Regions from separate parts of the Sphingopyxis sp. DBS4 genome, predicted to be linked through region 3. Evidence: predicted binding sites of a transcription regulator. Region 3 holds the regulator's gene; each other region holds the start of a gene.

Evidence for each region. The regulator LexA, encoded in region 3, represses DNA repair genes until DNA is damaged. The targets are predictions, from matches to a motif close to GTTCCNCNCTTGTTCT.
Region 1: a site for LexA is predicted at 2,913-2,928, ahead of NP825_RS17095 (ImuA family protein). Genes of this name have one in related genera too.
Region 2: a site for LexA is predicted at 6,446-6,461, ahead of recA (recombinase RecA). Genes of this name have one in related genera too.

Annotation. Positions count from the first base shown of each region.
Region 1 is NZ_CP102384.1:3,563,979-3,574,400, reverse strand. Features, by position in the region: gene NP825_RS17105 (error-prone DNA polymerase) at 1-676, opposite strand, end outside; gene NP825_RS17100 (DNA polymerase Y family protein) at 673-2,217, opposite strand; gene NP825_RS17095 (ImuA family protein) at 2,120-2,908, opposite strand; gene NP825_RS17090 (efflux transporter outer membrane subunit) at 3,244-4,644, opposite strand; gene NP825_RS17085 (efflux RND transporter permease subunit) at 4,641-7,838, opposite strand; gene NP825_RS17080 (efflux RND transporter periplasmic adaptor subunit) at 7,845-9,023, opposite strand; gene NP825_RS17075 (hypothetical protein) at 9,161-9,571, opposite strand; gene dxs (1-deoxy-D-xylulose-5-phosphate synthase) at 9,568-10,422, opposite strand, start outside.
Region 2 is NZ_CP102384.1:2,362,428-2,372,849, forward strand. Features, by position in the region: gene NP825_RS11250 (SRPBCC family protein) at 114-587, opposite strand; gene alaS (alanine--tRNA ligase) at 584-3,250, opposite strand; gene NP825_RS11260 (hypothetical protein) at 3,461-4,054, opposite strand; gene NP825_RS11265 (glutathione S-transferase family protein) at 4,044-4,670, opposite strand; gene recA (recombinase RecA) at 5,297-6,370, opposite strand; gene NP825_RS11275 (response regulator) at 6,582-6,935, opposite strand; gene NP825_RS11280 (response regulator) at 6,928-9,300, opposite strand; gene NP825_RS11285 (M13 family metallopeptidase) at 9,396-10,422, opposite strand, start outside.
Region 3 is NZ_CP102384.1:1,469,761-1,480,182, reverse strand. Features, by position in the region: gene trpD (anthranilate phosphoribosyltransferase) at 1-995, shown strand, start outside; gene trpC (indole-3-glycerol phosphate synthase TrpC) at 992-1,777, shown strand; gene moaC (cyclic pyranopterin monophosphate synthase MoaC) at 1,989-2,462, shown strand; gene NP825_RS06870 (molybdopterin molybdotransferase MoeA) at 2,459-3,646, shown strand; gene lexA (transcriptional repressor LexA) at 3,724-4,407, shown strand; gene NP825_RS06860 (ComEC/Rec2 family competence protein) at 4,361-6,490, opposite strand; gene gltX (glutamate--tRNA ligase) at 6,589-8,055, shown strand; gene NP825_RS06850 (citrate synthase) at 8,095-9,378, shown strand; gene NP825_RS06845 (sensor histidine kinase KdpD) at 9,601-10,422, opposite strand, start outside.

The sequences.
Region 1 (10,422 bases), 2.1 Mb from region 3:
CGTGGAGCAGCCGGCCCGCCTTCTGAACCGTCGTGCCTTCGCGGATGCAGGTGACGATGTCGTGCAGCGGCCGCTGCGCCGCGCTTGCATAGAGCGCGTCGCCCGTTGCGAGCAGCGGGACGCCGGTCGCCGCCGACAGGCGCTGGCGTTCCGCCAGCCGCCGCGCATCGGCGCCCGATCGCGGCATCGTCGCGGCCAGCCACACCGCCTTCGGCCGCGCGCGCTTGAGCGTGCGGAGCAGGGTTTCGTCGCCGTCCATCGCGATCAGCAGCAGATCGTCCGAATGGTCGAGCAGATCCTGAAGAGTGAGGATGCAGTCTCCCTTCTGCGCGCGCAGATTGCCGGTCGACAGCAGGCGGGTCAGCCGGCCCCAGCCGGGACGGCTGACCGGATAGGCGACGATGTCGGGCGTGCCGTCGGCGAAAGCGAGCCGCGCTCCGACCACCAGCCGGAAACCCGCCACCGTCTCGGGCTCTTTGACCTGCAGCTCTTTCAGAAAGGCCCACGCCCGCACCACCCCCGCGACGCTGTTGCGGTCGGCGATGCCGATGCCGCTCAGACCGAGGCGTAGCGCCTCCGCGACCATCTCGGCGGGGTGCGAGGCGCCGCGCAGGAAGCTGTAGTTGGTCGCGGCGACCAGTTCGGCGAAGCCGGGCTCGGGCGGCGCCTCGCTCATGCGAACAGGCCGTGGATATACCAGCGCGGATCGGCCTTCTCGTCGTAAAGCCCGTGGCGGAACAGCCAGAAGCGGCGGCCCTGAACATCCTCGACGCGGTAATAGTCGCGCGTCAGTCCGCCATTGTCGCGGCGCCGCCACCATTCGGCGGCGATGCGCTCGGGCCCTTCGTAGCGGCGCACCGCATGGACCGCGCGGCGCCAGCGGAACTGGTGCGGCGGACCGTCGGGCACCTCGGCGATCACCTCGATCGGCTGCGGCGGGTCGAAGAGGTGGAAGGGACGCGTCGGTGGTTCGCCGGCTTCGGGCGCGGGCCAGGCTATGGGCGGCGGCGCGTCGATCGCGGGGAGCGCGAGTTGCGCCTGCTCGGGAATATGCGTGTCGGTGCCGCGCAGCCGCTGGACGCGGCCGCGGCCGAGCCGTGTCGTCATCCGGTCGACGAGTTCGTCCAGCGCCGCCCCCGAAGCCCGCACTGCGCCGCCTTCGAGCTTGAGCTGGCTCGCACCGAGCGGGTCGAACCGCGGCACCGTCAGACGGATCATGTCGAAACCGAAGCCCGGATCGAGCGGATCGGCGAGGGTGTCCATCCGTTCGGCGAACAGGCGCATGACGAGCCCGGCGTCGCGCGTCGAGTGCCCAGTCTCGACCTCGATACCGCGCGCGAGGCCGTCGCTGCGAAAGAAGGTGGCGCGGAAATGACGTCCGCCCTTGCCGCGAACGGCGAGCGCGTCGATCGCTTCTCTGGCAAGATCGGTCAGCACCCTGGTCGCATGGGCGGTGCTGCCCAATGGTTCGGCGAAGCGGCGTTCGACCATCACCGGCGGCGGCGTGATGCGTGGGTCGAGCGGGCTGGGCGCGTCGCCGAGGATACGGCGCAGCGCGGTTGCGGCGCCGGCGCCGAAGCGCGCGGCGATATTCGCCATCGGTCGGCTCGCGAGGTCGCCGATCGTCTTCAGCCCCGCGCGGACGAGCGCGACCGTTGCCTCGCCGTCGAGGCCGAGCGCCGCGACGGGTAGCCGCCGGATCGCCGCCGCCTCGTCGGGGGCGGGCGGCGCGGGGTAGCGTGCGAGCGCGCGGGCGGCGTCGGCCGTATCCGCGAAAGCGTGGCGCAGCGTCATCCCCAGCCGGTCGAACCGCGTTTCGAGATCGGCGGCGATTCCGGCCTCGCCGCCGAACAGATGCTCGGCGCCCGCGATGTCGAGGATCAGCCCGTCGGGCGCATCGAGCGCGACGAGCGGCGTGTAGCGCGCGCAACCCTGCGCGATCCGGTCGAGCCAGGCATGATCGGCGACCGGATCGTGCGGTACGATGGCAAGATCGGGAACGCGCGCCCGCGCGTCGGCGAGCGGCATGCCGGGGGCGAGCCCGAGGGCGTGGGCACGCGGGTCGACGGCGGCAAGGCGGAGCGCGCCGCGCTGTTTCTCGGTAAAGGCGAGCGGGGCGTCAGGCGGCCGCGGCGCCGTGCGGCAGAACCGCTCGGCGGGCAGCCACGGGAAGAAGAGCGCCAGATAGCGCCGCTTCCCCGAAGCGATTTTGGTCATGGTTCCAGTCCAGTCGCCAGCGCCCGCCCGCGGGACCGGCGCGCCAGCGAAGCAGTTCGAGGTCGAAGGCGGGGGCGCCGGGAGCGTCGGCTTCAAGCGCCTGCGACGGGGCGGCGACGACGCTCCAGCGCGTTTCGGCGACGCTCGGCGCGGGTGCGGCATTGAGGCGGAGCATCAGCAGCGTCGCTCCGGCATCGCGCGCGCCGAGGGCGAGGCGGCGGCCCGCGGTGAGGTCGAGAAGCGGGAATTTCCCCCAGCTTTCGACGATCACTGCCGCCGACCCCGCGCAGCGGATCGCATCGTTCGCGCAGGCGAGCAGCAGCCTGGGGTCGGGGGTCTCGATGAGCAGCAGGCGATCGGGGTCGCCGCCGAGTTCGGCGATGCCGGGGGCATAGATCGAACCGGCGCGCCGCGTGGCGTCGGTGGTGCGCAGCCAGATCAGCGGCGCCATGCCCGGCGTGCGGAGCGCGAGCAGCGCGGCGAAGGCGGCGGCGCTCGTCGCGTCGAGTGCGTCGGCGGCGAAAAATTCATGCACGCGCCCCGCCGCGAACCCGCCGCCGAGCGCTTCGTCGAACGCGGCGCAGCCGCTCGCGAGTCCGCCGCCCGCCGGACGGCTTGCCGCACCGCCATCGGCGGCGAGCCGCGCGACGCGTCGGCGCAGCGCGGCGAGTTGAGAAGACGACTCGCGCATATTTGTTCCTGATATGTTCTTATAGCGCTTTGTCGCTGGCGCTTGTCAAGGCGGCGGGTGCCGCGTCGATTGATCTCACGCAAAGGCGCAAAGGTGCGAAGACTTTTGGCCGCGAGGGCGGTTTTCAGAGAGTCTCACACAAAGACACAAAGAGGGCAGTTGCCGCCGCCGCGTCGCTTTAATCGTCATTTGAGGAAAATGGGCCGGACTTCGTCCGGCCAATCCCGAATTAACCACGGTACGTCCGGATGCAAATTATGCGGGTGCAACTGCCCTCTTTGTGTCTTTGTGTGAGATTTTCTTCTTCGCGCCTTCACGCCTTTGCGCGAGATCAATCAGCGCGCCGCCGCGTCGCTCCCGGCGCCGCTGTCCCCGCCCAGGGCGCGGAACAGGGCGATTCGGGTTTGCACGAGCAGCAGGCCCGTGCCGATCTCGCTGCGCCGTGCCGCATAGAGGCTGCGCTGCGCGTCGAGGCTGGAAAGGAAGCTGTCGACGCCGCCCTTGTAGCGCGCGTCGGTGAGCATCGCGGTGTCGGCGGCCGCCTCCGTATTCGCGGCGGCGGCGCGGACGCGTTCTGAAATCGTGCCCTGCACCGCGAGCGCGTCGGCGACGTCGCGGAAGGCAGTCTGGATCGCGCCCTCATAACTCGACAGCGCGGCGTCGCGCTGCGCCTTGGTGACGTCGACCCCGGCGCGGCGGCCGCCGAAGTCGAAGATCGTCGCGCTCGCGTCGCCCCCCGCCGACCAATTGAACGATCCCTTGTCGAACAGGCTCGACAGCGCATCGCTCGCGAAGCCGAGCAGGCCGGTCAGCGAGATGGTCGGGAACAGCCGCGCGCGCGCGACGCCGATATCGGCGTTGGCGGCGCGCAGGCGATATTCGGCCTCGATCACGTCGGGGCGGCGCAGCAATATCTGCGAACTGACCCCGGCGGGAAGCTGGACGACGCCCGGCGTCACGTCGGCAAGCCCCGCGGGAAGCAGCGCGGAGTCGAACTCGGCACCGACGAGCAGCCGGATCAGATTTTCGTCCTGCGCGAGCGCGGTCTGCTGCTGCGCGATCGAATCCTCGGCGGTCGCGAGAATCTGTTCGGCCTGGCGCAGGTCGGTGCGCGGCGCGACCCCGCCGTCGAGCCGCGCCCTGGTCAGCCGTACGCTTTCGCGCGCGTTGGCGGCGGTGTCCCCGGCGATCTTGAGCAGGTCGCGGTCGGCGCCATAGGTGGCCCAGATGTCGGCAAGGTCGGCGATCAGACCGAGCCGGACGGTCCGCGACGCGGCTTCGGTTGCGAGCGCGCTGTTGCGGTCGGATTCGGCGGCATTGGCGAGGCGGCCGAACAGATCGAGCTCGAACGAGGTAATGCCGCCGCGCAGCGAGAAGTCGCCATTGCCGTTTCCGCTGCCGCCCGAATCGGAATAGCCTGCGCCGGCGCTGACGCCGAGCGCGGGGAACTGCCCCGCCCGGCTGACCCGCGCCTGCGCGCGGGCGGCGGCGACATTGGCGTAGGCGGTGCGCAGATCGCGATTGTTCGTGAGGGCCTGATCGACGAGAGTTTGCAGGCGCGGATCGGTGAAGATCGTCTTGTACGACAGGATCGGCAGCATCTCTTCGCTCTGAAGAAGATAGGCGTCACCCACCGGCCAGCTTTGCGGCACCGGCGGCGGGGGAAGCACCGTCTTCGGCGCGAGCGAGCAGCCCGCCAGCAGGATCGGAACCGCGATCAGGAGCCCGCGTTTCATGCCGTCGCCTCCGCGCTGCCGTCTTTCTTGGCGAAGCGCTGGCGCACCGCCGCGAGCCCGTCGCGCACGCCGCGACGGACGAGCACGAAGAAGAGCGGGATGAAGAAGATCGCGAGCAGCGCCGCGGTCAGCATCCCGCCGATCACCGCGGTGCCGATCGCGACGCGGCTGTTCGCGCCGGCGCCGGTCGCGATCGCGAGCGGCAGCACGCCGAAGATGAACGCGAAACTCGTCATCAGGATCGGGCGCAAGCGGATGCGTGCCGCCTCGATCGCCGCCTCGATCACGCGCTTGCCCTTGCGTTCCTCCTGCTCGGCGAATTCGATCATCAGGATCGCATTCTTCGCCGCGAGCCCCATCGTCGTCAGCAGGCCGATCTGGAGGTAGACGTCGTTTTCGAGCCCGCGCAGCGTCACCGCGAACACCGACCCGACGAGGCCGAGCGGGATGATCAGGATGACCGCGAGCGGGATCGACCAGCTTTCGTAGAGCGCGGCGAGGCAGAGGAAGACGACGAGCAGCGACAGGCCATAGAGCAAGGGCGCCTGCCCCGACGCCTGCCGCTCCTGATAGGAGGCGCCCGCCCAGGCGACGCTGGTGCCCGGGATTTGCGCGGCCATTCGCTCCATCTCGTCCATCGCTTCGCCCGAACTGGTGCCCGCGGCAGGCTGTCCCGAGATTTCGAACGCAGGAACGCCCTGAAAGCGCGAGGTGCTGGACGGCGTCGTCGACCAGCCGATGTTGGAAAAGGCCGAAAAAGGCGACATCTGCCCGTCCGAAGAACGGACATACCATTGGCCGAGATCTTCCGGCTTGGCGCGATAGGGGGCATCGCCCTGGACATAGACGCGCTTGACGCGACCCTTGTCGATGAAGTCGTTGACGTATCGCCCGCCCCAGGCGGTCGCGAGGGTGCTGTTCACGTCGCTGTTGTCGAGGCCGTAAGCGGTGAGCCGCTGCGTATCGATGTCGATCTTCAGCGTCGCGACGTCGGGAAGGTCGGACAGGCGGACCGAGGTCAGTTTCGGATTGGCGTTCGCCATGTCGAGCAGCCGGTCGCGCGCCGCGGCAAACTCCTCGCGGCTCATCCCGCTGCGATTCTGGAACTCCATCGTGAAGCCCGAGGTGTCGCCGAGCCCGCGCACCGCGCCGGGGACGAGCGCGAAGACCTGCGCGTCGCGAAGCCCCGACAAGGCCTTGCGCGTGCGGTCGGCGATCGCATCGGCCGTATTCTCCTTGCCCGGCCGCAAATCCCAGTCGACGAGATTGACGAAGCCCTGCCCGGTGTTCTGGCCCGCTGCCGCCCCGCCGCCGCCGCCGGCGATCAGGAAGATCGCGCCGACATTGGCCTTTTCCTGGGTCAGCAGATATTTCTCGATCTGGTCGCGCACCGCGAGCGTGCGTTCCTGCGTCGCGCCTGCGGGCAGACGGAACTGGACCGAGACGCGGCCCTGGTCCTCGTTCGGCAGGAAGCCGCTGGGGAGCCGCACGAACATCACCGCGAGCAGCGCGACGATGAGGACGTAGATGCCGAGAAAGCGCCACTTGCGGTCGACGACTTTGGTCACGCTGCCGACATAGCGTTTCACCGAGCGGTCGAAGCGGGTGTTGAAACCGTCCTGCGCGCGCTTCAGCGCGGCGTGGAAGCGCGGGAAGCGATGCGGACGACCGCTTTCCGCGTCCTGGATCGCGCGCGGTTTCAGCAATGTCGAGGTCAGCGCAGGGCTGAGGATCAGCGCGACGAGCACCGACAGCCCCATCGCCGAGACGATGGTGACCGAGAATTGGCGATAGATGACCCCGGTCGACCCGCCGAAAAAGGCCATCGGCAGGAATACCGCCGACAGCACGAGCGCGATCGCGATCAGCGCGACCTGCAATTCCTTCATCGACTCGATCGTCGCCTCGCGCGCCGACATGCCCGGATTTTCTTCCATCAATCGCTCGACATTCTCGACGACGACGATCGCGTCGTCGACGAGCAGGCCGATCGCGAGCGTCAGCCCGAACAGGGTCAGCGTGTTGATCGTGAAGCCCGCGATATAGAAGATGCCGAAGGTTCCGAGCAGGACGACCGGCACCGCGATCGCGGGGACCAGCACCGCGCGCCAGCTTTGCAGGAAGACGAACATCACGAGGACGACGAGCAGGATCGCCTCGAGCAGCGATTTGCGCACTTCGCTGACCGACAGCTTGATGAAAGCGGTCGCGTCGTTGGCATAGCTGTAGGCAAGCCCGTCGGGGAAGTCGGCGGAAAGCTCCTCCATCCGCGCCTTGACGCGATCGGCGGTTTCGAGCGCGTCGGCCCCCGGCGACAGCGAGATCGACATGCCCGCGCCGGGATGGCCGTTGACGCGGCTGATGGTCGTATAGCTCTCGGCGCCGATTTCGACCCGCGCGACGTCCTTGATCCGCACCGCGGACCCGTCGGGAAGCGTCTTGAGGACGATATTCTCGAACTGTTCGGGGGTCTGAAGGCGCGACTGGGCGGTGACGGTCGCGTTGAGCATCTGACCCTGCGGCGCGGGCAGGCCGCCGACGTCGCCCGCCGCGACCTCGCTGTTCTGCGCGCTGATCGCCGAAACGACGTCGCCGGGCATCAGCGAGACGGCGGCGAGCCGCTGCGGATTGAGCCAGATGCGCATCGCGTGCGGCGCGCCATAGACGTTGACGTCGCCGACCCCCTCGACGCGCGACAGCGGATCCTGGATGTTCGACGCCATATAGTCGGACACGTCCTGGTTCGACCGCGTGTCGGTTTCATCATAGACGCCGACGAGCAACAGCGAATCGGCGTTCGATTTGGTGACGCGCACCCCCTGCTGCTGCACCTGCTGCGGCAGGCGCGAGATCGCCGAGGCGATCTTGTTCTGCACCTGCACCTGCGCGATGTCGGGATCGGTGCCCTTGGCAAAGATCGCCGAGATGCTGGCCTGCCCGCGCGAACTCGATTGCGAGCTGAAATAGAGGAGGCCATCGATTCCGGTGAGCTGCTGTTCGAGCACCTGCGTCACGCTGTTCTCGATCGTCTCGGCCGACGCGCCCGGATAGCTCGCGCGGATATTGACCTGCGCGGGAGCGATATCGGGATATTGTTCGAGCGGCAGCGAGAAGAGCGCGCCCAGCCCGCCGAGCATGACGACGATCGCCAGCACCCAGGCGAAGATCGGCCGATTGATGAAGATGCGCGACATGGGGGGCTATTGTCCTTTCGTCGCCGCACTCTTGTCCGCGGGCGCCCCTATCCGCTGCGGACTGCTGGCCGGAACCGGCTTGATCGGCGCACCCTGCCGCAGGTTGCCGACCCCCTGGCTGATGACCTTGTCGCCGGGCTTCAGCCCGTCGGTGACGACCCAGTTCGTCCCCACCGTGCGCTCGGCGACGATCTTGCGCCGCGCTGCCTTGTTGTCCTTGCCGACCAGATAGACGAAGGCCGACCCGTCGAAATCGCGCTGCACCGCGGTTTGCGGCACGAGCATCGCGGCCGGATTGATCGCCTGATCGAACAGCGCCGTCACGAACATGCCGGGAAGCAGCAGCCCCCCAGGGTTCGGAAAGCGCGCGCGCAGCGTCACCGTGCCGGTTTCCTCGCTGACCGTCACTTCCGAAAACTGCACCGTGCCGGGAAGAGGGTAGTCGCTGCCGTCCTCCAGCTTCAGCCGCACCGAGGTGCCGCCCGGCGTCACCCCGCCGCTGGCGAGCGCCTGGCGCAGCCGGGTGAGGTCGGCGCTCGACTGCTGCATGTCGACATAGATGGGGTCGGTCTGCTGGATCACCGCGAGCGGGGTCGCCTGGCTCGCGCTGACCAATCCGCCCGGCGTGACCAGGCTGCGGCCGATGCGCCCGCTGATCGGCGCCGACAGGCTGGTGTAGCGCAGGTTGATCCGCGCGGTTTCGAGCGCGGCGGCATTTTGCGCCACCGCGGCGCGCGCGCTGCGGGCCTGCGCCAGCGCGTCGGTATAATCCTGCTCGGCGACCGCCTGAATTTTCGCGAGCGGGGCAAAGCGCTTCGCTTTTTCCTCGGCCGCCTGCGCGCTGGCGCGGGCGCTCGCAAGATTCGCTTCGGCCTGATCGACCGCCGCCTGATAAAGGCTCGCATCGATCTGATAAAGCGGCTGACCGGCGCGGACGAAGCCGCCCTCGGTGAACAGGCGGCGGCGGATGACGCCGTTCACCTGCGGCCGTACCTCGCTCGTCTCGAAAGCGACGGTACGCCCGCCGAGCGAGGTGGTCACCGGCACCGCCTCCTGTTTGACGACGACATAGCCGACCTCGGCGGTGCGATTGCCGCCCTTCGCATCCTTGTCCGAACAGGCGCCGAGCGAAAGCGTCGCGATGCACAGGGCTCCGATCAGGAGCAGCGGCCTTGTCTTCGTCATCAGAATTCCGGTCTTGATTTGTGCCGGGCGGCTGGGGAGTCGGCGCTATTCAGCCGAATGGCAGGGGCCATGCAAGCGGTTTCGGGGCTTTGCGACAAAGTGCGACAATTTGGTTGCGCGCGATACCATCGCCCGCTTCATCGCCTGCCGCATCTCTGAAGCCAGCGGGCGAAATTCCGCACCGTCGTCTCCCAGCCATCCGGCCAATGCGGCATGTCCTTCGGGGACAGGTCATTCGCCGCACAGAAGTCGCTTAGCCAATCGCCCTGATTATCGGGGTCGATGGGCATGTCTTCCAGATAATTGTCGTCAGGATGGGGAGACAACTCGACACCCCAATGGGAATATTCTTCGGTAAATATTGTCCAGAGAAACTCGGCGATGTCAGGATCGCAATCGTCCATCAGAAGCGCGACGAATTCCTCACGTCCCGGATTCACGCGGCTTTTCGCCAAGGCCGCAACCTGTCGTTTGTTCGCCCGAGCGGCGAAGATGGCGAACAGCAGATAGAGTCCGACGCAGCCGGCGGCGAACCACCAGCCGTTCACGCCCGCGCGCCCGCCTCCTCGACGCCCGCGCTGTTGTGGCGGAGCGCCTTCAGTACCGTGTCGACGATCTGCGGCGCGTTGAGCCCCGCTTCGTCATATTGCGCCTCGGGCTTGTCCTGATCCTGAAAGACGTCGGGCAGCCGCATCGTGCGCAGTTTCAGCCCGGCGTCGATCAGCCCCTCGTCGCTCGCGAGCGTCAGCACATGCGCGCCGAGCCCGCCGATGCTGCCTTCCTCGATCGTCACGCAGACCTCGTGGGCGGCCAGCGTCCTGCGGATCAGTTCCTCGTCGAGCGGCTTGGCGAAGCGCAGGTCGATTACGCTCGTCGACAGGCCGCGCGCTTCCAGCGTGTCGGCCGCTTTCAGCGCCTCGGCGAGCCGGGTGCCGAGCGACAGGATCGCGACCGTCTTGCCCTGGCGGACGACGCGGCCCTTGCCGATCGCGAGCTTTTGCGGAACCTCGGGCAGCGCCACGCCGGTGCCGCTTCCGCGCGGATAGCGGAAAGCGATCGGGCCCGCGTCATATTCGGCGGCAGTATAGGTCATGTGGACGAGCTCGGCCTCGTCGGCCGCGGCCATCACCACCATATTGGGCAAGGTCGCGAGATAGGTGATGTCGAAGCTGCCGGCGTGGGTCGATCCGTCGGCGCCGACCAGCCCCGCGCGATCGATCGCGAAGCGCACCGGCAGATTCTGGATCGCGACGTCGTGGACGACCTGGTCGTAGGCGCGCTGGAGGAAGGTCGAATAGATCGCCGCGAACGGCCGCATTCCCTGCGCCGCGAGCCCCGCCGCGAAGGTCACCGCATGCTGCTCGGCGATGCCGACGTCGAAGCTGCGATCGGGATGCGC
Region 2 (10,422 bases), 890 kb from region 3:
TCACGCAGAGATCGCAGAGAAAAAGAAAGGGCGGCAAAGCCGCCCATCTCCTTTTTCCTCCGCGTCTCCGCGTCTCCGCGTGAACCAGATCCTCCGCGCTCTCTGCGCGAATCCTATTCCACCACCGCCGCCAGATTGGCGAGCGACGAATTCAGCCCCGCCTGATGATCCTTCGCCGAAATCCCAGGCGGCACCTGATGCGCATCGATCGTCACCAGCGTGCCGCCGCCCTTTCGCGACAGATACCAGTGCATCGCCATCGTCCCAGAAAAGCGCGGGTCGTCGGACTCGAACTCGACTTCCCACACGATCAGCCGCCCGTCGTCGAGCGTCGGGATATGCACCTCGACGATGTCGCTGTCGTCGTCGCTCTTGGTCTCGATATCGGGATCGTCGAACGTCAGCCGCAGCCGGAACCCGCCCCCTGCGCGAAGGTCGCAATGATCGAACGTCCCGGTCGCACCCTCGGGCGGCAGCCAGCGCGCCAATTTCGCGGCGCTGGTGAAGGCCGCGAACACATCGGGCAGCGCCGCCGCGATCAGTCGTTCGGCGTGATCGGTGCGCCGCGTCTTCTTCGTCGGTTTCAAATGGTCGCTGCCAGCGCCGCGATCACCGCCGCGACCGCATCGTCGGCGGCCTTGCCGTCGGGTCCGCCGCCCTGCGCCATGTCGGGCCGTCCGCCGCCGCCCTGCCCGCCGAGCGCGGCGACCGCGGCCTTGACGAGATCGACGGCATTATGGCTGCCGGTCTTGTCGTCGGTCACCCCGACCGCGACCGACGCGCGCCCGTCGTTGACCGCAACGAGCATCGCGACGCCGCTGCCGACCTGCTTCTTGAGCCCGTCGACCGTGCCGCGCAATTCCTTGGGGTCGAGCCCGTCGACGACCTGCGCGAGGAAGGCGGTGTCGCCGACCTGCTTGACCGCCGGCGCGCCGCTCGCCGCTCCGCCGCCGCCCCCTACACCCCCGAGCGCCAGCGCCTTCTTCGCATCCGCGAGTTCACGCTCGGCCTTCTTGAGTTGCTCGGCGAGCGCCACGACGCGCGCCGGCACCTCGTCGGGCGAGGTCTTGAGCGCCGCCGCCGCGCTTTTCAGCGCTTCGTCGCGAGCATTCAACCATTGCCGCGCCGCCTCACCGGTCAGCGCCTCGATGCGGCGAACGCCCGACGAGACCGCGCTTTCGCCGACGATCTTGAACAGCGCGATGTCGCCGAGTGCGCGGACGTGCGTCCCGCCGCAAAGTTCGACCGAATAGCTGTGGTCGTCGGCCTTGCCCATGCTGAGCACGCGCACCTCGTCGCCATATTTCTCGCCGAACAGCGCCATCGCGCCCGCCGCGATCGCGTCTTCGGGCGTCATCAGCCGCGTCGTCACCGCTTCGTTGGCGCGGATCTGCGCGTTGACGTCGGCCTCGATCGTCGCGATTTCTTCGGGCGTCAGCGCTTTCGGATGCGAGAAGTCGAAGCGGAAGCGATCCTCGGCGACCAGGCTGCCCTTCTGTGTCACATGCCCGCCCAGCCGATTACGCAGCGCCGCGTGCAGCAGGTGGGTCGCGCTGTGATTGGCGCGGATGCGGTCGCGCCGCGCGGCGTCGACGGTAAGCTGCACCGTGTCGCCGACCTTCAGCGTCCCCGCTTCCAGCTTCGCCTGATGCGTGTGCAGGCGGCCGAGCGGCTTGCCGGTGTCGCTGACGCTCGCCTTGGCGCCCTCCAGCGTCGCGATCGTCCCCGCGTCGCCCATCTGGCCGCCGCTCTCGCCATAAAAAGGCGTCTGGTTGGTGAGCACGACGACCTCGTCGCCGACCTGCGCCGCGTCGACCGGCTTGCCGTCACGCACCAGCCCGATCACCGTCGCCTCGCCCGCGGTCGAGGTATAGCCGGTGAATTCGGTGCTGCCGTTCGCTTCGGCGAGGTCGAACCAGATTTCGTCCGACGCCTTGTCGCCGCTGCCCTTCCACGCCGCGCGCGCCGCCGCCTTCTGCTGCGCCATCGCCGCATCGAAGCCCGCGCGGTCGACCGCGATGTCCTGCGTGCGCAACGCATCCTCGGTCAAGTCATAGGGAAAGCCGTAGGTGTCGTAGAGCTTGAACGCCGTTTCGCCGGGCAGCGTGTCGCCCTTGCCCATGCCCACCGTCGCCTCATCGAGCAGGCGCAGCCCTTTGTCGAGCGTCTGGCGGAATTTGGTCTCCTCGCGCTCCAGCGTCTCGGCAATCAGCGGCTGGGCGCGGATGAGCTCGGGATAGGCGACGCCCATCTCGGCAGTCAGCGACGGCAGCAGCCGGTGCATCAGCGGATCCTTGGCGCCGAGCAGGTGCGCGTGGCGCATCGCGCGGCGCATGATCCGTCGCAGCACATAGCCGCGCCCCTCGTTCGACGGCAGCACCCCGTCGGCGACAAGGAAGCTCGACGCGCGAAGATGGTCGGCGATCACGCGGTGGCTCGCCTGCGTCGCGCCCTCGGCGGGCACCCCGGTCAGGTCGACCGACGCCGCAATCAGCGCCTTGAAGGTATCGGTGTCGTAATTGTCGTGAACACCCTGCATCACCGCCGCGATGCGTTCCAGCCCCATGCCGGTGTCGATGCTCGGCCGCGGCAGGTCGAGCCGTTCGCCGCCCGGAAGCTGCTCATATTGCATGAACACCAGATTCCAGATCTCGACGAAGCGGTCGCCGTCTTCCTCCGGCGATCCCGGCGGGCCGCCCCAGATATGGTCGCCGTGGTCATAGAAGATTTCGCTGCACGGACCGCACGGCCCGGTGTCGCCCATCGACCAGAAATTGTCGCTGGTCGGGATGCGGATGATGCGCTCCTCGGGCAGCCCCGAAATCTTGCGCCACAGGTCGAACGCCTCGTCGTCGGTATGATAGACGGTCGCGGTCAGCTTCTCCGCCGGCAGCCCCCAATCCTTGGTCAGCAGCGTCCAGGCGTGCGTGATCGCCTGCTCCTTGAAATAATCGCCGAAGGAGAAATTCCCCAGCATTTCAAAGAAGGTATGGTGCCGCGCCGTGTAGCCGACATTGTCGAGGTCGTTGTGCTTGCCGCCCGCGCGCACGCATTTCTGCGACGAGGTCGCGGTGCTGTAGGGGCGCTTCTCCAGCCCCGTGAAGACATTCTTGAACGGCACCATGCCCGCGTTGACGAACATCAGCGTCGGATCATTGTACGGCACCAGCGGCGCCGAAGCTTCGATATGATGTCCCGCCTCCCCGAAATAGTCGAGGAAAGAGCGGCGAATGTCGTTGGTCGATGTCATGCGCGCGAATTAGGGGTTTTGTCGCGGTGCGACAAGTCGATTAGTGGCGATGACGGTGATCGGATTTTCCGAAACCCTCACCGTTTCCCCGAGCGAAGCCGAGGGGCGCGTTCGAGCGAAGCGAGAACCCGCACCGTCGCAGCCTCGACTTCGCTCGGCAGAGCCCCTCGGCTTCGCTCGGGGAAGCGGATGACACCCGTCGGCCGTTGCTCAAAAAGAGGTCGCGATCCCCTTGCCCAGATAGCAGGGAAGCTGGTGCAGCACGTCGGCCTTGGGCACCCCGTCCTCGATCAGTTCGGGCGGCACTTCGGAGGTGTCGGTGCGGACGACGGTGAAGGGGCTCGCGGGATCGGTGCGGTGGACGACGACATAGCCGCAATCCATCGTGCCGTCCTGACGGTCGCCGCGAAAATCGAACGCCGCGTAAAGCCCCGGCGGCTGGCCCGCGGGATCGGGATACCAGCTCAGCCGCAGGATGCGGAGCTTGCCGTCAGCCCACAGCGCCGAGCGCTTGCGCATGTTCATTTCCCATTCGAGCCGCGGGTTCGACGCCTGGAACGACAGGCGCAGCATCGCATAGGCGGCGGCATAGTCGCGCCGCGCCAGCGCCGCGGTATAAGTGGCGAAGCGGTCGATCGCGCCCTCCTCGTCGGCCGCAGTCGGCGCGAAGGCCCTGCCGTCAGGAACGACGATATTGCGCTCGACCTCGGGCCCCAGCGTCGGCGGCGCGGCGAGCGCAGCCGAAGTGCCCGCGAGCAGCAGCGCCGCAGCAGCAGCGACAAGACCCCGGCGTTCAATAGCCATAATAGGCCCCGCCCTTGTCGCGCGCGCGCCGCCATGCCGGCCGGTCGTGACAGGCGTTCACGAAATTCGCGAGCTTTGGATAGCGCGGCGCCATGCCCTGCATGATCGCGACCTCGGCCGGAAAGCTCAGCATCACGTCGGCCGCCGACAGGCCGGAGCCGATGAAATGACCCGCATCGCTCACCCGGTTTTCCATATAGGCGAAATGCGAATCGAGCTGCTGCGCGATGCGCGCTTCGAGCGGCGCCGCGGCCGCGCCGAGCCGCGCGGTGTAGAGGCGCAGCAGGATCGGCGTCATCGCCGACCCCTCGGCGAAATGCATCCATTCGAGGTGGCGGATATGATCGTCGGTGCCGCGTTCGGGAACCAGAGCGCCGCCGCCATGGCGCTCGCAGAGATATTCGACGATCGCGCCCGATTCGGTAATCACCTTGCCGTCGTCCTCGATCACCGGCGACTTGCCCAGCGGATGCACAGCGAGCAGTTCGGGCGGGGCGAGATTGGTCTCCGGATCGCGGTCGTAGAATTTGATCTCATAGGGCGCGCCGATTTCCTCGAGCAGCCACAATATGCGCTGCGATCGGCTGTTGTTCAGGTGATGGACGATCAGGCTCATTGCGCTTTCCTTCGGCTCGCATCGGGTCGGATGACGATTTGAAGCGCTCATGCGCAGAAAGGAAGACAATTCACGCAAAGATGGCGAGAGTAGGCAGGTTTCAACGCATTCGAGAAACAAGCTATCGCCCGCAGAATGCAAGATGCCGAACGATTTCTCCCTTATTCGCGCCATTCGCCCGATTTTGGAGGAATGGCGGGTTTCGACCGGAAGCGGACCTATCTTGCATCGTCATCCCGGACTTGATCCGGGATCCATTCATCCGGCGCCGAGAGGATGGATCCCGGATCAAGTCCGGGATGACGAGAGTCTGAAAGTCGCGCGCAGCAACTCTCAATCTTCGTCATTCCCGCGAAAGCGGGAACCCAGGGCGTGTGTCGGCTGACCCCACACTGGGTTCCCGCTTTCGCGGGAATGACGAAGGTGAGGAGGGGCAGTTCCCCACCCCAATGCCGCCGCCGCATCATATACCGCGGAACCGGCAGCGAGGAATCAACGGCGGGCGGGCCGACCTGCGAGAGGGACAGGTGCAGGTGCGATGCAGCCGCAAGGAGGCTGCGGGGCCCGCCGCCGTCGGCCGGCCGGTCCGTGGGAGAGGAAACCGGCCGGATGGCGTTCAGAATCGATCAATCGTCGCCGTCGTCGTCGGGGCCGGTCATCATTTCCTCGGCCACCGCGTCGGTGCGGGTGCGGATCGCGCTTTCGAGGCGCTGCATCAGCTCGGGATTCTCGGTCAGGAAGGTCTTCGCATTCTCTCGACCCTGGCCGATACGGATCGAGTCATAGCTGAACCAGGCGCCCGATTTCTCGACCAGCCCGGCCTTGACGCCAAGGTCGAGAATCTCGCCGATCTTGGAAATGCCCTGCCCGTACATGATGTCGAATTCGACCTGTTTGAACGGCGGAGCGACCTTGTTCTTGACGACCTTGACGCGCGTCGTGTTGCCGACGATTTCGTCGCCATTCTTGATCTGGCCGGTGCGGCGAATGTCGAGGCGAACCGAGGCGTAGAATTTGAGCGCGTTGCCGCCGGTCGTCGTCTCGGGATTGCCGTACATCACGCCGATCTTCATGCGAAGCTGGTTGATGAAGATCACCATGCAGCGCGAGCGGCTGATCGATCCCGTGAGCTTGCGGAGCGACTGCGACATCAGGCGCGCCTGGAGGCCGACGTGGCTGTCGCCCATCTCGCCCTCGATCTCGGCGCGCGGGACGAGCGCGGCGACCGAGTCGACGACGAGGACGTCGATCGCGTTCGAGCGCACCAGCGTATCGACGATCTCCAGCGCCTGCTCGCCGGTGTCGGGCTGCGACACGATCAGTTCGTCGATGTCGACGCCGAGCTTCTTCGCATAGACGGGGTCGAGCGCATGTTCGGCGTCGACGAAGGCCGCGGTGCCGCCCATCTTCTGCGCTTCGGCGATGCAGTGCAGCGCGAGCGTGGTCTTGCCCGAGCTTTCAGGGCCATAGATTTCGATGACGCGGCCGCGCGGCAGGCCGCCGACTCCCAAGGCGATGTCGAGCCCAAGCGAGCCGGTCGAAACCGCCTCCACCTGCATCGCTTCCTTCGAGCCCAGCTTCATCACCGAGCCCTTACCGAACGCGCGATCGATCTGCGCGAGCGCGGCGTCGAGCGCCTTCTGCCTGTCCGTTCCGTTCACTGATTTCCCCGATTCGACGAGTGACAATTGTCCGGCCATTGCCGTCCCTTTCCTGCTCTAGAGCGACCGCGGAAGCATCGCAACGCCTGCCTCATGTGCCACATTTGTTCTCATGGAACAAGAGGGGAACATGCAATATCCTGAAATCGTCATTGCGAGCGAAGCGAAGCAATCCAGAGCAGGCGTAAACCGCCCTGGATTGCTTCGCTTCGCTCGCAATGACGAAGTGTGAAATCGTCGTCGAGGGTTCCTAACCCGCCCCGAACTCGCCGATCGCCGCCTCGATATCGGTGAGGCGGAACGGCTTGGTCACCAGCCGCCGATGCGCGTGCGCGGGCGGAATCACGTCGCCGCCACCCGAGGTGAAGGCAAAGGGAATGCCCCGCGCCGCGAGCGCGTCGGCGATCGGCCAGCCCTTTTCGTCGCCGAGGTTGATGTCGATCAACGCGCCGGCGAGCGATTCGGCGGCGATCACCGCCAGTGCCTCGCCGTTCGTCGTCGCCTGCGCGGGCTCGGGCAGACCGAGCGCGTCGAACATATCGGCGAGCATCATGCCGATCAACACATCGTCCTCGACGAGCAGGATGCGCGGCGCGTCAGCCATGGTCCGCCCGATGCGCGGCCTCGTCGAGCGCCGCCGACACCGCTTCGGTGAGTTGCGCGACCGAAAAGGGCTTGGGCAGGAAGGCAACGTCGGCGATGTCGATCGACTGGCGGAGTTGCTCTTCGGCATAACCCGACATGAAGAGCACCGGCAGCGCCGGGCGCTTCGCGCGCATCGCGCGCACCATTGCCGGGCCGTCCATCGTCGGCATCACGACATCGCTGACGATCAGGTCGATCTTTTCCATCCCGGCGAACCGCTCCAGCCCTTCCTCGCCCTGCGCGGCGGTGACGACGCTGTAACCCGCGCGGGTCAGCGCGCGTTCCGCGACCGCGCGCACCATATCCTCATCCTCGACGAGCAGGATCGTGCCGGTGCCCCATTGGCTCTTCTTGGGCTTCGTCGGCGTCGCGGGCACCGCGGGCGCCCCGGCATCGGCGCGGTGGACGGGGAGATAGATGGTGAAGCTCGTTTCACCCGGCCGGCTGTCGGCGAAGATGAAGCCCGCCGACTGCTTGATGATGCCATAGACGGTCGACAGGCCGAGTCCGGTTCCCTTGCCGACATCCTTGGTGGTGAAGAAGGGTTCGAAGATTTTCGGCAGCACGTCGGCGGGAATGCCGCTGCCGGTATCACTGACCTTCAGCGCGCTATAGTCGGCGGGGGGCATGAATTCATTGCCCATCTGGCGCACGTCGGCGGCCGACACCGGATAGGTCTCGATCGTCAGCGTCCCCGCCCCCGCCATCGCGTCGCGCGCATTGACCGCGAGGTTGATGATCACCTGTTCGAGTTGCCCCGGGTCGGCGCGCACCGCGCCAAGCCCGCGGCCGTGATGGACCGTAAGCTGGATGGTGTCACCGATCAGCCGCTTGAGCAGGTGCGACACTTCCGAAATCACGTCGGGAAGCTGCAATATCTGCGGACGCAGAGTCTGCTGGCGCGAGAAGGCGAGCAATTGCCGCGTCAGGCTCGCGGCGCGATTGGCATTGCTGCGAATCTGCTGAATGTCGTCATAATCGCTGTCGCCCGGCGTGTGGCGCATCAGCATCAGGTCGCAGGCGCCGAGCACCGCGGTCAGGATATTGTTGAAATCATGCGCAACGCCGCCCGCGAGCTGGCCGACCGCCTGCATCTTGGACGCCTGCGCAACCTGGCGCTTGAGGCGCGATTCCTCGCTCGAATCCTTGAGGCTGAGCAGCACCGCCGCCTCGCCGAGCCCGCGGACGCCGACGACGCGCATCGACACCGGATCGTCGCCCTGCCCGATCAGCCGGATCGACAAATCGCCGCCGACTTGCTGGCCGCTGCTGTGGCGCCGGATCATATCGGCAAGCGGTCCCTTATCCTCTCCGACCACCAAATCGCCGGGATAGCGCGGCGGGCGCCCATCGCCGATCCCAGCGGCGCGGACGAAGGCGCGATTCATGTAAAGGAAGCGCCCGTCACGATCGACCAGCGCCAGCCCGAAAGGCAGCAGCGACAGCAAGGTCTCGACATAGGTCTGCGCGGCGCCGCGATCGGCGGGACCCATCTCCTCGTCGAGCATCGCGAGCAGCACCGGGCCATGGCCGTCGGCCGGCGTCAGCGGGATGTGGAGCATCCGCACCGGCGTCGCGCGATCGCCTTCGCGCGCGAAAGTGAGCGTCCCCGCATCGTCGAGCCGGAGCAGCGCGGCGACGTCGCGCCCGGCATAATGCGCTTGCCCGCCCTCGTCGAACGCGCGGAGCAGAAAGGCCTGGTTGGCGGTGCGCAAGCGCCCCTCGGGGCTGACCAGCGCCGCCATGATCCCCGCGTGCCCGAGGGTGCGGCCGGCGGGTCCGTCGAGATGGCGCATCACCTCGTTCGCCAGATCAATCCGCTCGAGCGCGGCGAAACGCCAGACGAGATAATCCTCGGCCTGCCCCGTGCGCGTCACCTGCGCCTGCAATTGCAGCGGCCCGACCGCGATGTCGCTGACGTGTCCCTCGCCATCGCGCCACGCGGCGCGCCCGGCGTTCTTCAGCAAATCGGCACCGCGACCGTCGAGCGGCAGCCCCGGCGGAGTCACGAAACCGCCCATCCACGTCGCGAACAGATCATTGGCGCAGACAAGGCGGCCCGCGCGGTCGGTCACCGCGATCGCGACATCGTCATGGTTGACCGCCGCGCGCAGCATCGTCCAGTCGGGCAGCGCCGCCTCGCCGACGGCGGCGGCCGGAAACAGCCGGCGCGCGAGAAGGACGCCGCCGACGGCGAGCGCGATCCCGGCGAGGAAGCCCGCGGCAAGCGCTCCGCTGCCCGTCGCCCAGAACAGCAGCGCGACCGACAGCAGGGCCAGGCCGCCGATCAGCGCGACATCGACGCGTGACAGCACCGCGCGCACCGGAACCGGCCCCGCGGAGCCCGCCCCCCGACTGAAATCAGCATCAGCGGCAGGCAGGCTTTGCGCAGTCAACGACACTCTCTTCTATGGGCGCATCACCAGATGCGGACGCGATCCTTGGGCGCCAGATAGAGTTTCTGGCCCGGCTTGACGTTATAGGCCTTATACCAAGGGTCAAGGTTGCGCGAGACCCAAGCCCGCTGAATCGACGGCGAATGCGGGTCGGTCGTGATGCGCTGCGACAGATTCTGCTCGCGATAGTTGCGCCGCCACACCTGCGCCCAGCCGAGGAAGAAGCGCTGATCCCCGGTCAGCCCGTCGATCACCGGCGCCTCCTTGCCGCCGAGCGACTTCTTGTAGGCGTCATAGGCGATCGTCAGACCGGCGAGATCGCCGATATTCTCGCCGAGCGTGAACTCGCCGTCCAAATGTTCGCCGGGCAGCACTTCATACGCGCTGTATTGCGCGACGAGCGCCTTGCCCGCGGCCTCGAACGCCTTGACGTCGGCGGGGGTCCACCAGTCGGCGAGTTTGCCCGTCTCGTCATATTTCGCGCCCTGGTCGTCGAAATGGTGGCTGACTTCGTGGCCGATAACGGCGCCGATCCCGCCATAGTTGATCGCCGCGTCGGCCTTCGGGTCGAAGAAGGGAGGCTGCAGGATAGCGGCGGGGAAGACGATCTCGTTCATCCCGAAATTGGCATAGGCGTTGACCTCCATCGGGGTCATCCCCCACTCCCAGCGACGGATCGGTCCGCCGAGACGGCTGATATTGTCGTCGTGCGCGAACTGGTTCGATCGCAACGCATTGCCGAACAGATCGTCGGCCTTGATTTCCAGCTTGCTGTAATCCTTCCAGCGGTCGGGATAGCCGATCTTGGTCGTGAAATTGGCGAGCTTCTTCTTCGCCTTCACCTTGGTCGCAGGCTGCATCCAGGTGAGGTTGCCGATCCGCGCGTCCAGCGCCGCGAGGACGTTCTTCACGAGGACATCCATCGCCGCCTTGGTTTCGGGCGGGAAATATTTCGCGACATAGTCCTGGCCGACCGCTTCGCCCAGATTGCCCGTGGTGAAATCGACCGCGCGCTTCCAGCGTTCCTGCATCTGCGGCGTCCCCGACAGC
Region 3 (10,422 bases):
GCCGTCTCGGCCCGCTCCCCGACCCCGCCGCGCTGCTGGGGCATGACGAAGCGGCCGCCGCGTTCGCGGCGATCCTCGACGGGGACGCGAGCGACGAACAGATCGCCGGCTTCCTGATCGCGCTCTCCGACCGCGGCGAGACGATGGTCGAGATCGCCGCCGCGGCGCAGGCGATGCGCGACCGGATGATTCCGATCGACGCCCCCGCAAACGCGATCGACGTCTGCGGCACCGGCGGCGACGGCCACCACACGCTCAACGTCTCAACCGCGGTCGCGATCGTTGTCGCAGCATGCGAGGTTCCGGTCGCAAAGCACGGAAATCGCGCAGCTTCATCGAAATCGGGCGCCGCCGATACGCTGGAGGCGCTCGGCCTCGACATGGAGCGTGCCGGGACGATGGCCGAGGCGCAGCTCGCCGACCTCGGCATCTGCTTCCTCTTCGCCGCGAACCACCATCCCGCGATGAAGCGCATCCAGCCGATCCGCAAGGCGATCGGACAGCGCACGATCTTCAACCTGATGGGCCCGCTCGCCAACCCCGCGCGCGTTTCGCGCCAGCTCGTCGGCATCGCGCGTCCCGCCTATGTCGCCGTCTATGCCGAGGCGCTGCACCGGCTCGGCACCGATCATTCGCGCGTGATTTCGGGCGACGAAGGGCTCGACGAACTGTCGCTTGCGGGCGGCAACGAGGTCGCGGTCGTCACCCGCGAGGGCGTGCGGATGCAGCGCAGCACTGCCGCCGACGCGGGGCTTCCCAGCCACCCGATCACCGCCATCCGCGGCGGCGACGCAGCGACGAACGCGGCGGCGCTCCGCGCGCTGCTGCTGGGCGAGCCCGGCGCCTATCGCGACGCGGTCCTCTACAACGCCGCCGAAGCGCTGGTCGTCGCCGGCGCCGCCGAAACGCTCGCGGACGGCGTCGAGGAAGCTACCGAGGCGATCGACAAGGGCCTCGCCAACGCCCTGCTCAACTGCTGGATCGCTTATAAATGAACAAGCTCACCGAAATCCTTGCCACCAAGGCGCAGGAGGTGGCGCAGCGCCGCCAGGCCTATTCGATCGCCGACCTCGACGGCATCGACGCCGGCGCCCCGCGCGGCTTTACGGCGGCGCTGCAGGCAAAGATCAGCGCGGGCGGCTTCGGCCTGATCGCCGAAATCAAGAAAGCTTCGCCATCCAAAGGATTGATAAGGAAAGATTTCAATCCCGCAGACCATGCCCGCGCCTATGCCGCGGGCGGCGCGGCCTGTCTGTCGGTGCTCACCGACGCGCCTTATTTTCAGGGGCATGAGGAATTTCTGATCGCGGCGCGCACCGCGTGCGACCTTCCGGTCCTCCGCAAGGATTTCATGATCGACCCGTGGCAGGTTGCCGAGGCGCGCTCGATCGGCGCCGACGCGATCCTGATCATCGTCGCCGCGCTCGACGACGGCGCGATGCGCGAGATCGAGGATGCGGCGATCGAGCGCGGCATGGACGTTCTCGTCGAAGTGCATGACGAGGCCGAACTCGACCGCGCGCTGGCCCAGCTTCGTTCGCGCCTGATCGGGGTCAACAACCGCGATCTGCGCACCTTCGAAACCGATCTTGCGGTAACCGAGCGGCTGGCGAAGCTGGTGCCGCCCGGCACGCTGCTCGTCGGCGAAAGCGGCATCGCCACCCATGCCGACTGCCACCGCCTCTCGCAAAGCGGCGTCCACGCCTTCCTCGTCGGCGAAAGCCTGATGCGCCAGCCTGATGTCGAGGCGGCGACAAAGGCGCTGCTGAACGGGTAAAACGCCATTTCCGCGTTGAGGTGGAGAGCCGCCCCTGCCCGCCTTCGTCATTCCCGCGAAAGCGGGAACCCAGAGTGGGGTCAGCTGACGCACGCTCTGGGTCCCCGCTTTCGCGGGGATGACGAAGTTAGGAGATGCCGGGCGGCCGCTTCCGGTCGAAAATCGCCATCTTCCCTTGCCTTTCTTACGCTGCGTTGCTTCGCTCGCCCCGATGACCAGCAAACCGACTCACCTCGACGACAGCGGCGCCGCGCATATGGTCGATGTCGGCGCCAAGCCCGCCACCCGGCGCCGCGCCGTCGCGGGCGGCCGCATCGCGATGTCAGCCGAGGCACTGGCCGCGATCCGCAGCGGCAACGCGCCCAAGGGCGACGTCCTCTCGACCGCGCGCATCGCGGGCATCATGGCCGCGAAACGCACGTCCGACCTGATCCCGCTCTGCCACCCGCTCGCCCTGACCAAGGTTTCGGTCGAATTCGATTGGGAGGAGACCGGCGTTTCGGTCCGCGCCACGGCCGAAACGACCGGGCCGACCGGGGTCGAGATGGAGGCGCTCACCGCCGCCTCGGTCGCGCTGCTGACGCTCTACGACATGGCGAAGGCGCTCGACCGCGCGATGATCCTCAGCGATATCCGTCTGCTCGAAAAGAGCGGCGGCCGCTCGGGCGACTGGCGCGCCGCATGAGCGGCCTGCTTCCCGTCGAGGAAGCGCAGGCACGCCTGTTCGCACTGCGCCCGCCACTCGCGCCGGAAACTATCGCTTTTTCGGAAGCGCTTGGCCGCTATCTCTCACAGAACATCGCGGCAGAACGCGACCAGCCCGCGGCGGCGCTGTCGGCGATGGACGGCTATGCAATCCGCTTCGACGATCTTCCCGGCCCCTGGCGCATCGTCGGCGAAGTCGCCGCAGGCGCCGCGCCGTCCGCACCGCTCGGCGCGGGCGAGGCGGCGCGCATCTTCACCGGCGCCATGCTTCCCGATGGCGCCGACACTATCCTCATCCAGGAAAATGCCGCCACCGAGGAGACAGTGCTCACTCTGACCGGCGATGCGCCCGCGCGCGGCCAGCATATTCGCCCCCGCGCGAGCGATTTCGCCGCGGGCGACCGACTCCTCGCCGCCGGAACGCGCCTGACCCCGGGCGCGCTCGCTGCCGCGATCATGGGCGGCGCGGCGCAGCTTGCGGTCGGTGCGCGCCCGCGCGTCGCGATCATGACCACCGGGGACGAGCTGGTGCAGCCGGGCCGTGCGCTCGCCCCCGGCCAGATTCCCGACAGCAACGGCCCGATGCTCGCGGCGCTGCTCGCGCGCGAACCCGCAGATACCGGTCTGCCGCTGCACATGCGCGATGACCGGACGATGATTGCGAATATTCTCAAGGATCTGGCGCGACGTCACGACGTCATCGTTACCGTCGGCGGCGCGTCGGTCGGCGATCACGATCATGTTCGCGGCGCGCTCGATGATGCGGGCGGGCGCGTCGATTTCTGGAAAATCGCGATGAAGCCGGGCAAGCCGCTGATCGCCGGCCAAATCGGCGACGCGTTGCTGCTCGGCCTGCCCGGCAATCCGTCCTCCGCCTTCGTCACCGCGACCCTGTTCCTACTCCCGCTCGTCCGCCATCTTGCAGGCGCGCGCAACCCACTGCCCGAAATCCGGCAAGCGCCGCTCGCGGCCGCGCTCGGTCCCGGCAGCACGCGGCGCGACTATCTGCGCGCGCGCCGCGACGGCGAGCGCCTCATGCTGTTCGACGGGCAGGACAGCGGCCGCACCTTTCCGCTCGCCGACGCCGATGCGCTCGTGATCCGCGAGATCGGCGCCCCCACCAAAGCCGCTGGCGAACTGGCCGATTATATCGACATCGCTTGACAAGTTCCGATTTGTTCCACTATCGTTCTCCCTATGTCCGGCGCCCGGTCCATTCGGGGCATCATGGAGAACAAGCGATGTTGACCGCCAAGCAGCATGAACTGCTCCACTTCATCCAGCAGCGCCTCGACGCGAGCGGCATTTCGCCGTCGTTCGAGGAGATGAAGGAAGCGCTCGGCCTCAAGTCGAAATCGGGTATCCATCGCCTGATAAGCGCTTTGGAAGAAAGGGGTTTTCTCCGCCGCCTCCCCAACCGCGCTCGCGCGCTGGAGGTGCTCAAGGCCCCCGAAGGCGCCAAGGCTCCCGTCGTAAGCGAGCGCGACAATATCGTCCCGCTGCGCAAGCCCGCCCCCGCGCTGCGCCCGATCGCCGCGAACGACATCATCGAGGTGCCGCTGCACGGCAAGATCGCTGCGGGCGTACCGATCGAGGCGTTCGAGGATCATAACCAGCTCGCGGTTCCCGCTGCGCTGCTCGGCGCGGGCGAGCATTATGCGCTCGAAGTGTCGGGCGACTCGATGGTCGAGGCGGGAATCTTCGACGGCGATTATGCGCTGATCCAGAAGGCCGACACCGCGCGCGAGGGTGACATCGTGGTCGCGCTGGTCGACGGGCAGGATGCGACGCTCAAATATTTCCGCCGCGAGGGCAAGATGATCCGGCTCGACCCCGCCAACAGCGCCTATGAGCCGCAGCGCTACGAGGCCGGGCGCGTCATGGTGCAAGGGCGTCTTTCGGGACTGCTTCGTCGTTACCACTGAGCTGGTCGGGGCGGCGCCACGGATGCTCATCGCCAGCGCGTAGCGCGGCGGCGACTCGCGGCCTGCTCCCCAGGTAGATCGCCAGCCCACCGCTTTGCGCCAGGCTGTCGCGATCGATCGTCAGCCAGCGCCCGATGCATTCGCGCGGCAGCCAGCGATCGCTGATCACGACATCGGCCGCGGCGCAGGCGGCCGCCATATCGGCCCCTTCGATCCGATCGCGTCCGCGCGAGGCGAGGATGACGCGTTGCACGCCGTCGGCGCCCTGATGCCAGCGACAGAAATCGGCGTTGCATTCGACATGGTCGAGATCGGCGAGCGCGCTCAGCGGCACGTCGATCCCCGCCGCCTCGCTCATCGCATCCCGCACGAAATCGCCCGCACGATCACGCAGCAGCGCATAGCTGCCGCCGGGCACGGCCGCCGCGATGTTGCGCCCGTCGCCGGTGACGAGCAGATCGGGGCGCGGCTGCGCGAGCAATGCCGCGATGCCGATCGCCAGCGGCCCCGCCCCCATCCAGCGCCATCGCGTCCGCCAGATCAGGATCCACAGCCCGCCGCCGACCGTCAGCGCGAAACCCCAGCGCGGAAAGCTCGGCAGCGTCGCGACCGCCCCCGGCGTGTCGGCGACCGCGTGCGCAAGCGCGATGAGCAGGCGCAGCGCATGATCGGCGACCCACCAGAAGGGCGCACCGAGGCCGACGCTATCGAACAGCAGCCCCGCCGCCTCCATCGGCATGATCACGAAGGTGGTCAGTGGAATCGCGACGACATTGGCGAGCGCGCCGTAAAGCCCCGCCTTGTGGAAATGAAACAGCGCGATCGGCGCCAGCGCGAGTTCGACCACCAGCCCGGTGATCAGCAACCCCGCCAACGCCCGCCCCCATCGCAGCGGCAGAACCTCGTCGCGGCGCGCGAGGAAGCGCTGCATCGCCGGGCTTTCATGAAGTGCGACGAGCGCAGTCACCGCCGCGAAGCTGAGCTGAAAACTCGGCCCCGCGAGCGATTCGGGACGCCACAGCAGCACGATCAGCGCGCCTGCCGCCACAAGCCGCAACGTCAACGCCTCGCGCCCCATCAGAAAAGCGACGAGGACGAGCAGCGCCGCGATCAGCGACCGCAACGTCGGCACTTCGGCCCCCGCCAGCCACGTATAGCCCGCCCCCGCAAGCGCGCCGGCGGCAGCGGCGATCGGCAGCACATATCCCGCCAGCGCCAACCGCCGGCTCAGCGCGAACAGCCGCATCGCGACGAGCATCGCAAAGCCGATCACAGCGGTCACATGCAGCCCGCTGATCGACAGCAGGTGCGCCAACCCTGCGCGGCGCATCGCCTCGTCATCCTCGGGCGATATCGCACCGCGATCGCCGGTGACCAGCGCCGCCGCGATCCCGCCCGGCGATCCTGCGACCTGTTCGTGGATATGCGCGCTCAGCCGCGCGCGCAGCGGCTGACTCCCGCTCCGCTCTCCGGGCGACCGCGCGACATCGCCGAGCACCGTCCCGACCGCGCCGATCCGGTCGAACCACGCCCGCTGCGCAAAATCATATCCACCCGGCAGGCTCGCGGTCGGAGGCGGCATCAGCCGCGCGCGGAGCCCGATGAATTCGCCCGGCGCGATGCTGCCGCCATCGCCGCGAAGCGTCAGCCGGACGCGTGGCGGCAGATCGGGGCGACCGAGCGGACGGACGATTAACCGCACCTGCTCGCGCGCAGGCTGCGGCTCGACCGCTTCGACCTCAGCCGAAAAGGCGGTCACCGCGGGCTGCGCCAGCACCGGCGCCGCGACCCATGCCGCGCGCGCCCAGATCAGCAGCAGTCCCGCCGCCATCACCGCAGAGCCGACCGCTGCGATGCGACCCAGCCGCCGCTGCCATCCGGCCAAAGCCCCGACAAGCGCTCCTGCGGTGAGCAGGAAAAGCAACCCGATCCACTGCATCATCGTCGGCAAGGCGAACCAGGCGGCGATCCCGGCACCGAGCGCGACCGGAAGCCAGAGCCCGATCCGCTCGCGCTCGACATCGAGCCATGCCTCGGCGCGCTCCGGAAGCCCACGGAGGACCGTAATCCCGTGCGCGAACATGGGCGTTTGAAGCGACCTTGCCGCCATGCTAGGGGCTGCCCCGATCCTCCGTCCCGATCCCCCTGACCGGAACGGCAAATTGAGTGAAAGAGGCCGCAGTGGCAACCGAAAACCCGACCAATCTGGCAGAAGCGACCCCCGAGGCAACGGGCGCCGACGTGGTGACGCGCTTCGCCCCCTCCCCGACCGGATATCTGCACATCGGCGGCGCGCGCACCGCGCTGTTCAACTGGCTGTTCGCGCGCCACCATGGCGGCAAGTTCCTGCTTCGCATCGAGGATACCGATCGCGCGCGCTCGACCGACGCCGCAATCGACGCGATTCTCGACGGGATGAAATGGCTCGATCTCGATTGGGACGGCGATGCCGTCTTCCAGTTCGCGCGCGCACCGCGCCACGCCGAGGTCGCGCACGACCTGCTCGCCAGAGGGCAGGCCTATCGCTGCTACCTGACGCAGGACGAACTTGCGGCGATGCGCGCCGAAGCGCAGGAAAAGCGCGTCCCCTTCCGCGTCCGCAGCCCGTGGCGCGACCGCAACGACGGCGACCCCGCGGCCCCGCACGTCATCCGCCTGCGCGCGCCGCAGGACGGCGAAGTCACGATCCGCGACCGCGTGCAGGGCGACGTTACCGTCCAGAATGCCGAACTCGACGATTTCATCCTGCTGCGCAGCGACGGCACGCCGACCTATATGCTCAGCGTCGTCGTCGACGACAATGACATGGGGATCACCCACGTCATCCGCGGCGACGACCATCTCAACAACGCCTTCCGGCAACTTGCGCTGATCCGCGCGATGGAATGGCGCGAGCCCGTCTATGCGCATGTCCCGCTGATCCACGGCGCCGATGGCGCGAAGCTGTCGAAGCGCCACGGCGCGCTCGGCGTCGATGCCTATCGCGACGAGATGGGCTATCTGCCCGAAGCGGTGAATAATTATCTCCTCCGCCTCGGCTGGGGGCACGGCGATGCAGAGATCATCAGTCGCGAGCAGGCGGTCGAATGGTTCGACCTCGATCATGTCGGCCGCTCGCCCTCGCGCTTCGATTTCAAGAAGCTCGAAAATCTCAACGGCCATTACATTCGCGAAGCCGATGACGCCCGCCTCGCCAATCTCGTCGCCCCGCGCGTCGAAAAGTGCGTCGGCCGCGCGCTGGGCGATGCCGAACGCGATCTGCTGGTGCGCGCGATGGAGTCGCTGAAACCCCGCGCCAAGACGCTGGACGAGATCGCCGAAGGTGCGACCTTCCTTTTCGAGGCGCTGCCGCTCGCGGTGGACGAAAAGGCCGCGCAGGTGCTAAGGGACGCGCCGGAGGGAGTGCTCGCCGGCGTCACCGACAAGCTGCGCGGGCTGAACGACTGGAATGCGGAGGATATCGAGGCCGCGGTTCGCGAGACGAGCGAGTCGGCGGGAATCGGGCTCGGCAAACTCGCGCAGCCGCTGCGCGCCGCGCTGACCGGACGCACGGTATCTCCGGGAATTTTCGACGTGTTGCTGCTGCTCGGCCGCGATGCGAGCCTGGCGCGACTTGACGCAGCGCAATATTATCCGGCAGGGGCGTAGCCGCAACGTCTCCCGCCCTAAACCTTCAGGGGAAAGAAAATGACCGATATCGCAAAAATCACCCTGGGCGACACCACCGTCGAAAATCCGGTGCTCAAGGGCACGGTCGGCCCCGATGTCGTCGATATCCGCAAATTCTACGCCCAGACCGGCGCCTTCACCTACGATCCCGGCTTCACCTCGACCGCGAGTTGTGAATCGGCGATCACCTATATCGACGGCGACGAAGGCGTGCTGCTGCACCGTGGCTATGCGATCGGCGACCTCGCCGAACATTCGACCTTCATGGAAACCTGCTACCTGCTGCTCAACGGCGAATTGCCGAACGCGCAGGAACTTGCGGATTTCGACAACACCATCACCCGCCACACGATGCTGCACGAACAGCTCGCGACCTTCTATCGCGGCTTCCGCCGCGACGCGCATCCGATGGCGATCATGTGCGGCGTCGTCGGCGCGCTCAGCGCCTTCTACCATGATTCGACCGAGATCCACGATCCGCATCAGCGCATGATCGCCAGCCATCGGCTGATCGCGAAGATGCCGACGATCGCGGCGATGGCGTATAAATATTCGGTCGGCCAGCCGTTCGTCTATCCGCGCAACGACCTCGGCTACACGCATAATTTCCTGCGCATGACCTTCGGCGTTCCCGCCGAGGAATATGAGGTCGATCCGGCGGTGGTCCGCGCGCTCGACCGCATCTTCATCCTCCACGCCGATCACGAGCAGAATGCCTCGACCTCGACCGTCCGCCTCGCGGGCTCGTCGGGTGCCAATCCCTTCGCGTGCATCGCGGCGGGCATCGCCTGCCTCTGGGGCCCCGCGCACGGCGGCGCGAACGAAGCCGCGCTCAACATGCTGCGCGAAATCGGCCGTCCGGAGCGGATTCCCGAATATATCGCCCGCGCCAAGGACAAGGACGATCCGTTCCGCCTGATGGGCTTCGGCCACCGCGTCTACAAGAATTACGACCCGCGCGCGACGGTGATGCAGAAGACGGTGCGCGAGGTGTTCGACGCGCTCAAGGTCAACGACCCGGTGTTCGAAGTTGCGCTGCAGCTCGAGGAAATGGCGCTGAACGACCCCTATTTCATCGAGAAGAAGCTGTTCCCGAACGTCGATTTCTACTCGGGGGTGATCCTCTCGGCGATCGGCTTCCCGACGACGATGTTCACGGCGCTCTTCGCGCTTGCCCGCACCGTCGGTTGGGTCGCCCAATGGAACGAAATGATTTCGGATCCCGCGCAAAAGATCGGCCGTCCGCGCCAGCTCTACACCGGCCCGACGCAGCGCCCGTTCGTGCCCGTCGACAAGCGGTAAGCACTCGCGAGAAATCGAAAACAGGAAAAGGGGCCGTTCCACGGCCCCTTTTTTGCGTAAGGCTGGTTGCGATCGATTGCGGACGCCCGGCCCTCTCCTAACTTTGTCATCCCCGCGAAAGCGGGGACCCAGAGCGTGCGTCGGCTGACCCCACACTGGGTTCCCGCTTTCGCGGGAATGACGAAGGTGGGCAGGGGCAGTTCCTCACCCCAAACCTGTCCGCTACCCCACATCCCGCGCCGGCAGGCTCAGCGTGAACCGCGCCCCCTGCCCCGGCGCGCTTTCGACCGTCAGGTCGCCGTCCATCGCGCGCGCCAGCCGGCGGGCGATATAGAGGCCGAGGCCCGATCCCCCGCTGTCGGTACGACCGAGCCGTTCGAACTTCTCGAACACCACCGCCTGCTGCTCGCCCGAAATCCCCTGTCCCTGGTCGGCGACGGTGACCATCGCGCGGTCGCCCTCGCGGTCGACGCGAATCCAGATTTGCGAGTTTTCGGGCGAATAGCGGATCGCATTGCCGAGCAGGTTGAGCAGCACCTGCAAGACGCGGCGAAACTCGCCCGTTGCGGGCATCTTGTCGTCGACCTTCGGCGCGTCGATGCGAATGCGCTTTTCCTCGGCCTTCATGCCGAGAAGTCCGACCGCGCGGCGCGCCAGGTCGCCAAGGTCGATCTCGTCGGCCGCCGCCTTGAAGCCGGGTCGCTCGATATTCTGCAAATCGGCGAGATCGTCGACCAGCCCGAGGAGATGGCGTCCGGCGTGCGCGATGTCACCGGCATAGCGCGCATAATCGGCGCGGATCGGCCCGTCGAACTGGCCGTGGATCGTCTCGGCGGTGGCGATGATGCGGCTCAATGGCCCACGCAGCGCGCCGTCGATCCGCCGCCCGAATTGCGGGTCCGACAGCGGCAGCGACCCGAAGGCCGGGTCGGCAAGTGTCGCGGTGGCGCTGCTCGTGCTCGCCGCGCCCTCGCGCTCGACATCGGCCTCGCCGCGAAAGCCGGTAAAACGCCCGGTCGCATCGAAAATCGGGGCGGCGGCGAG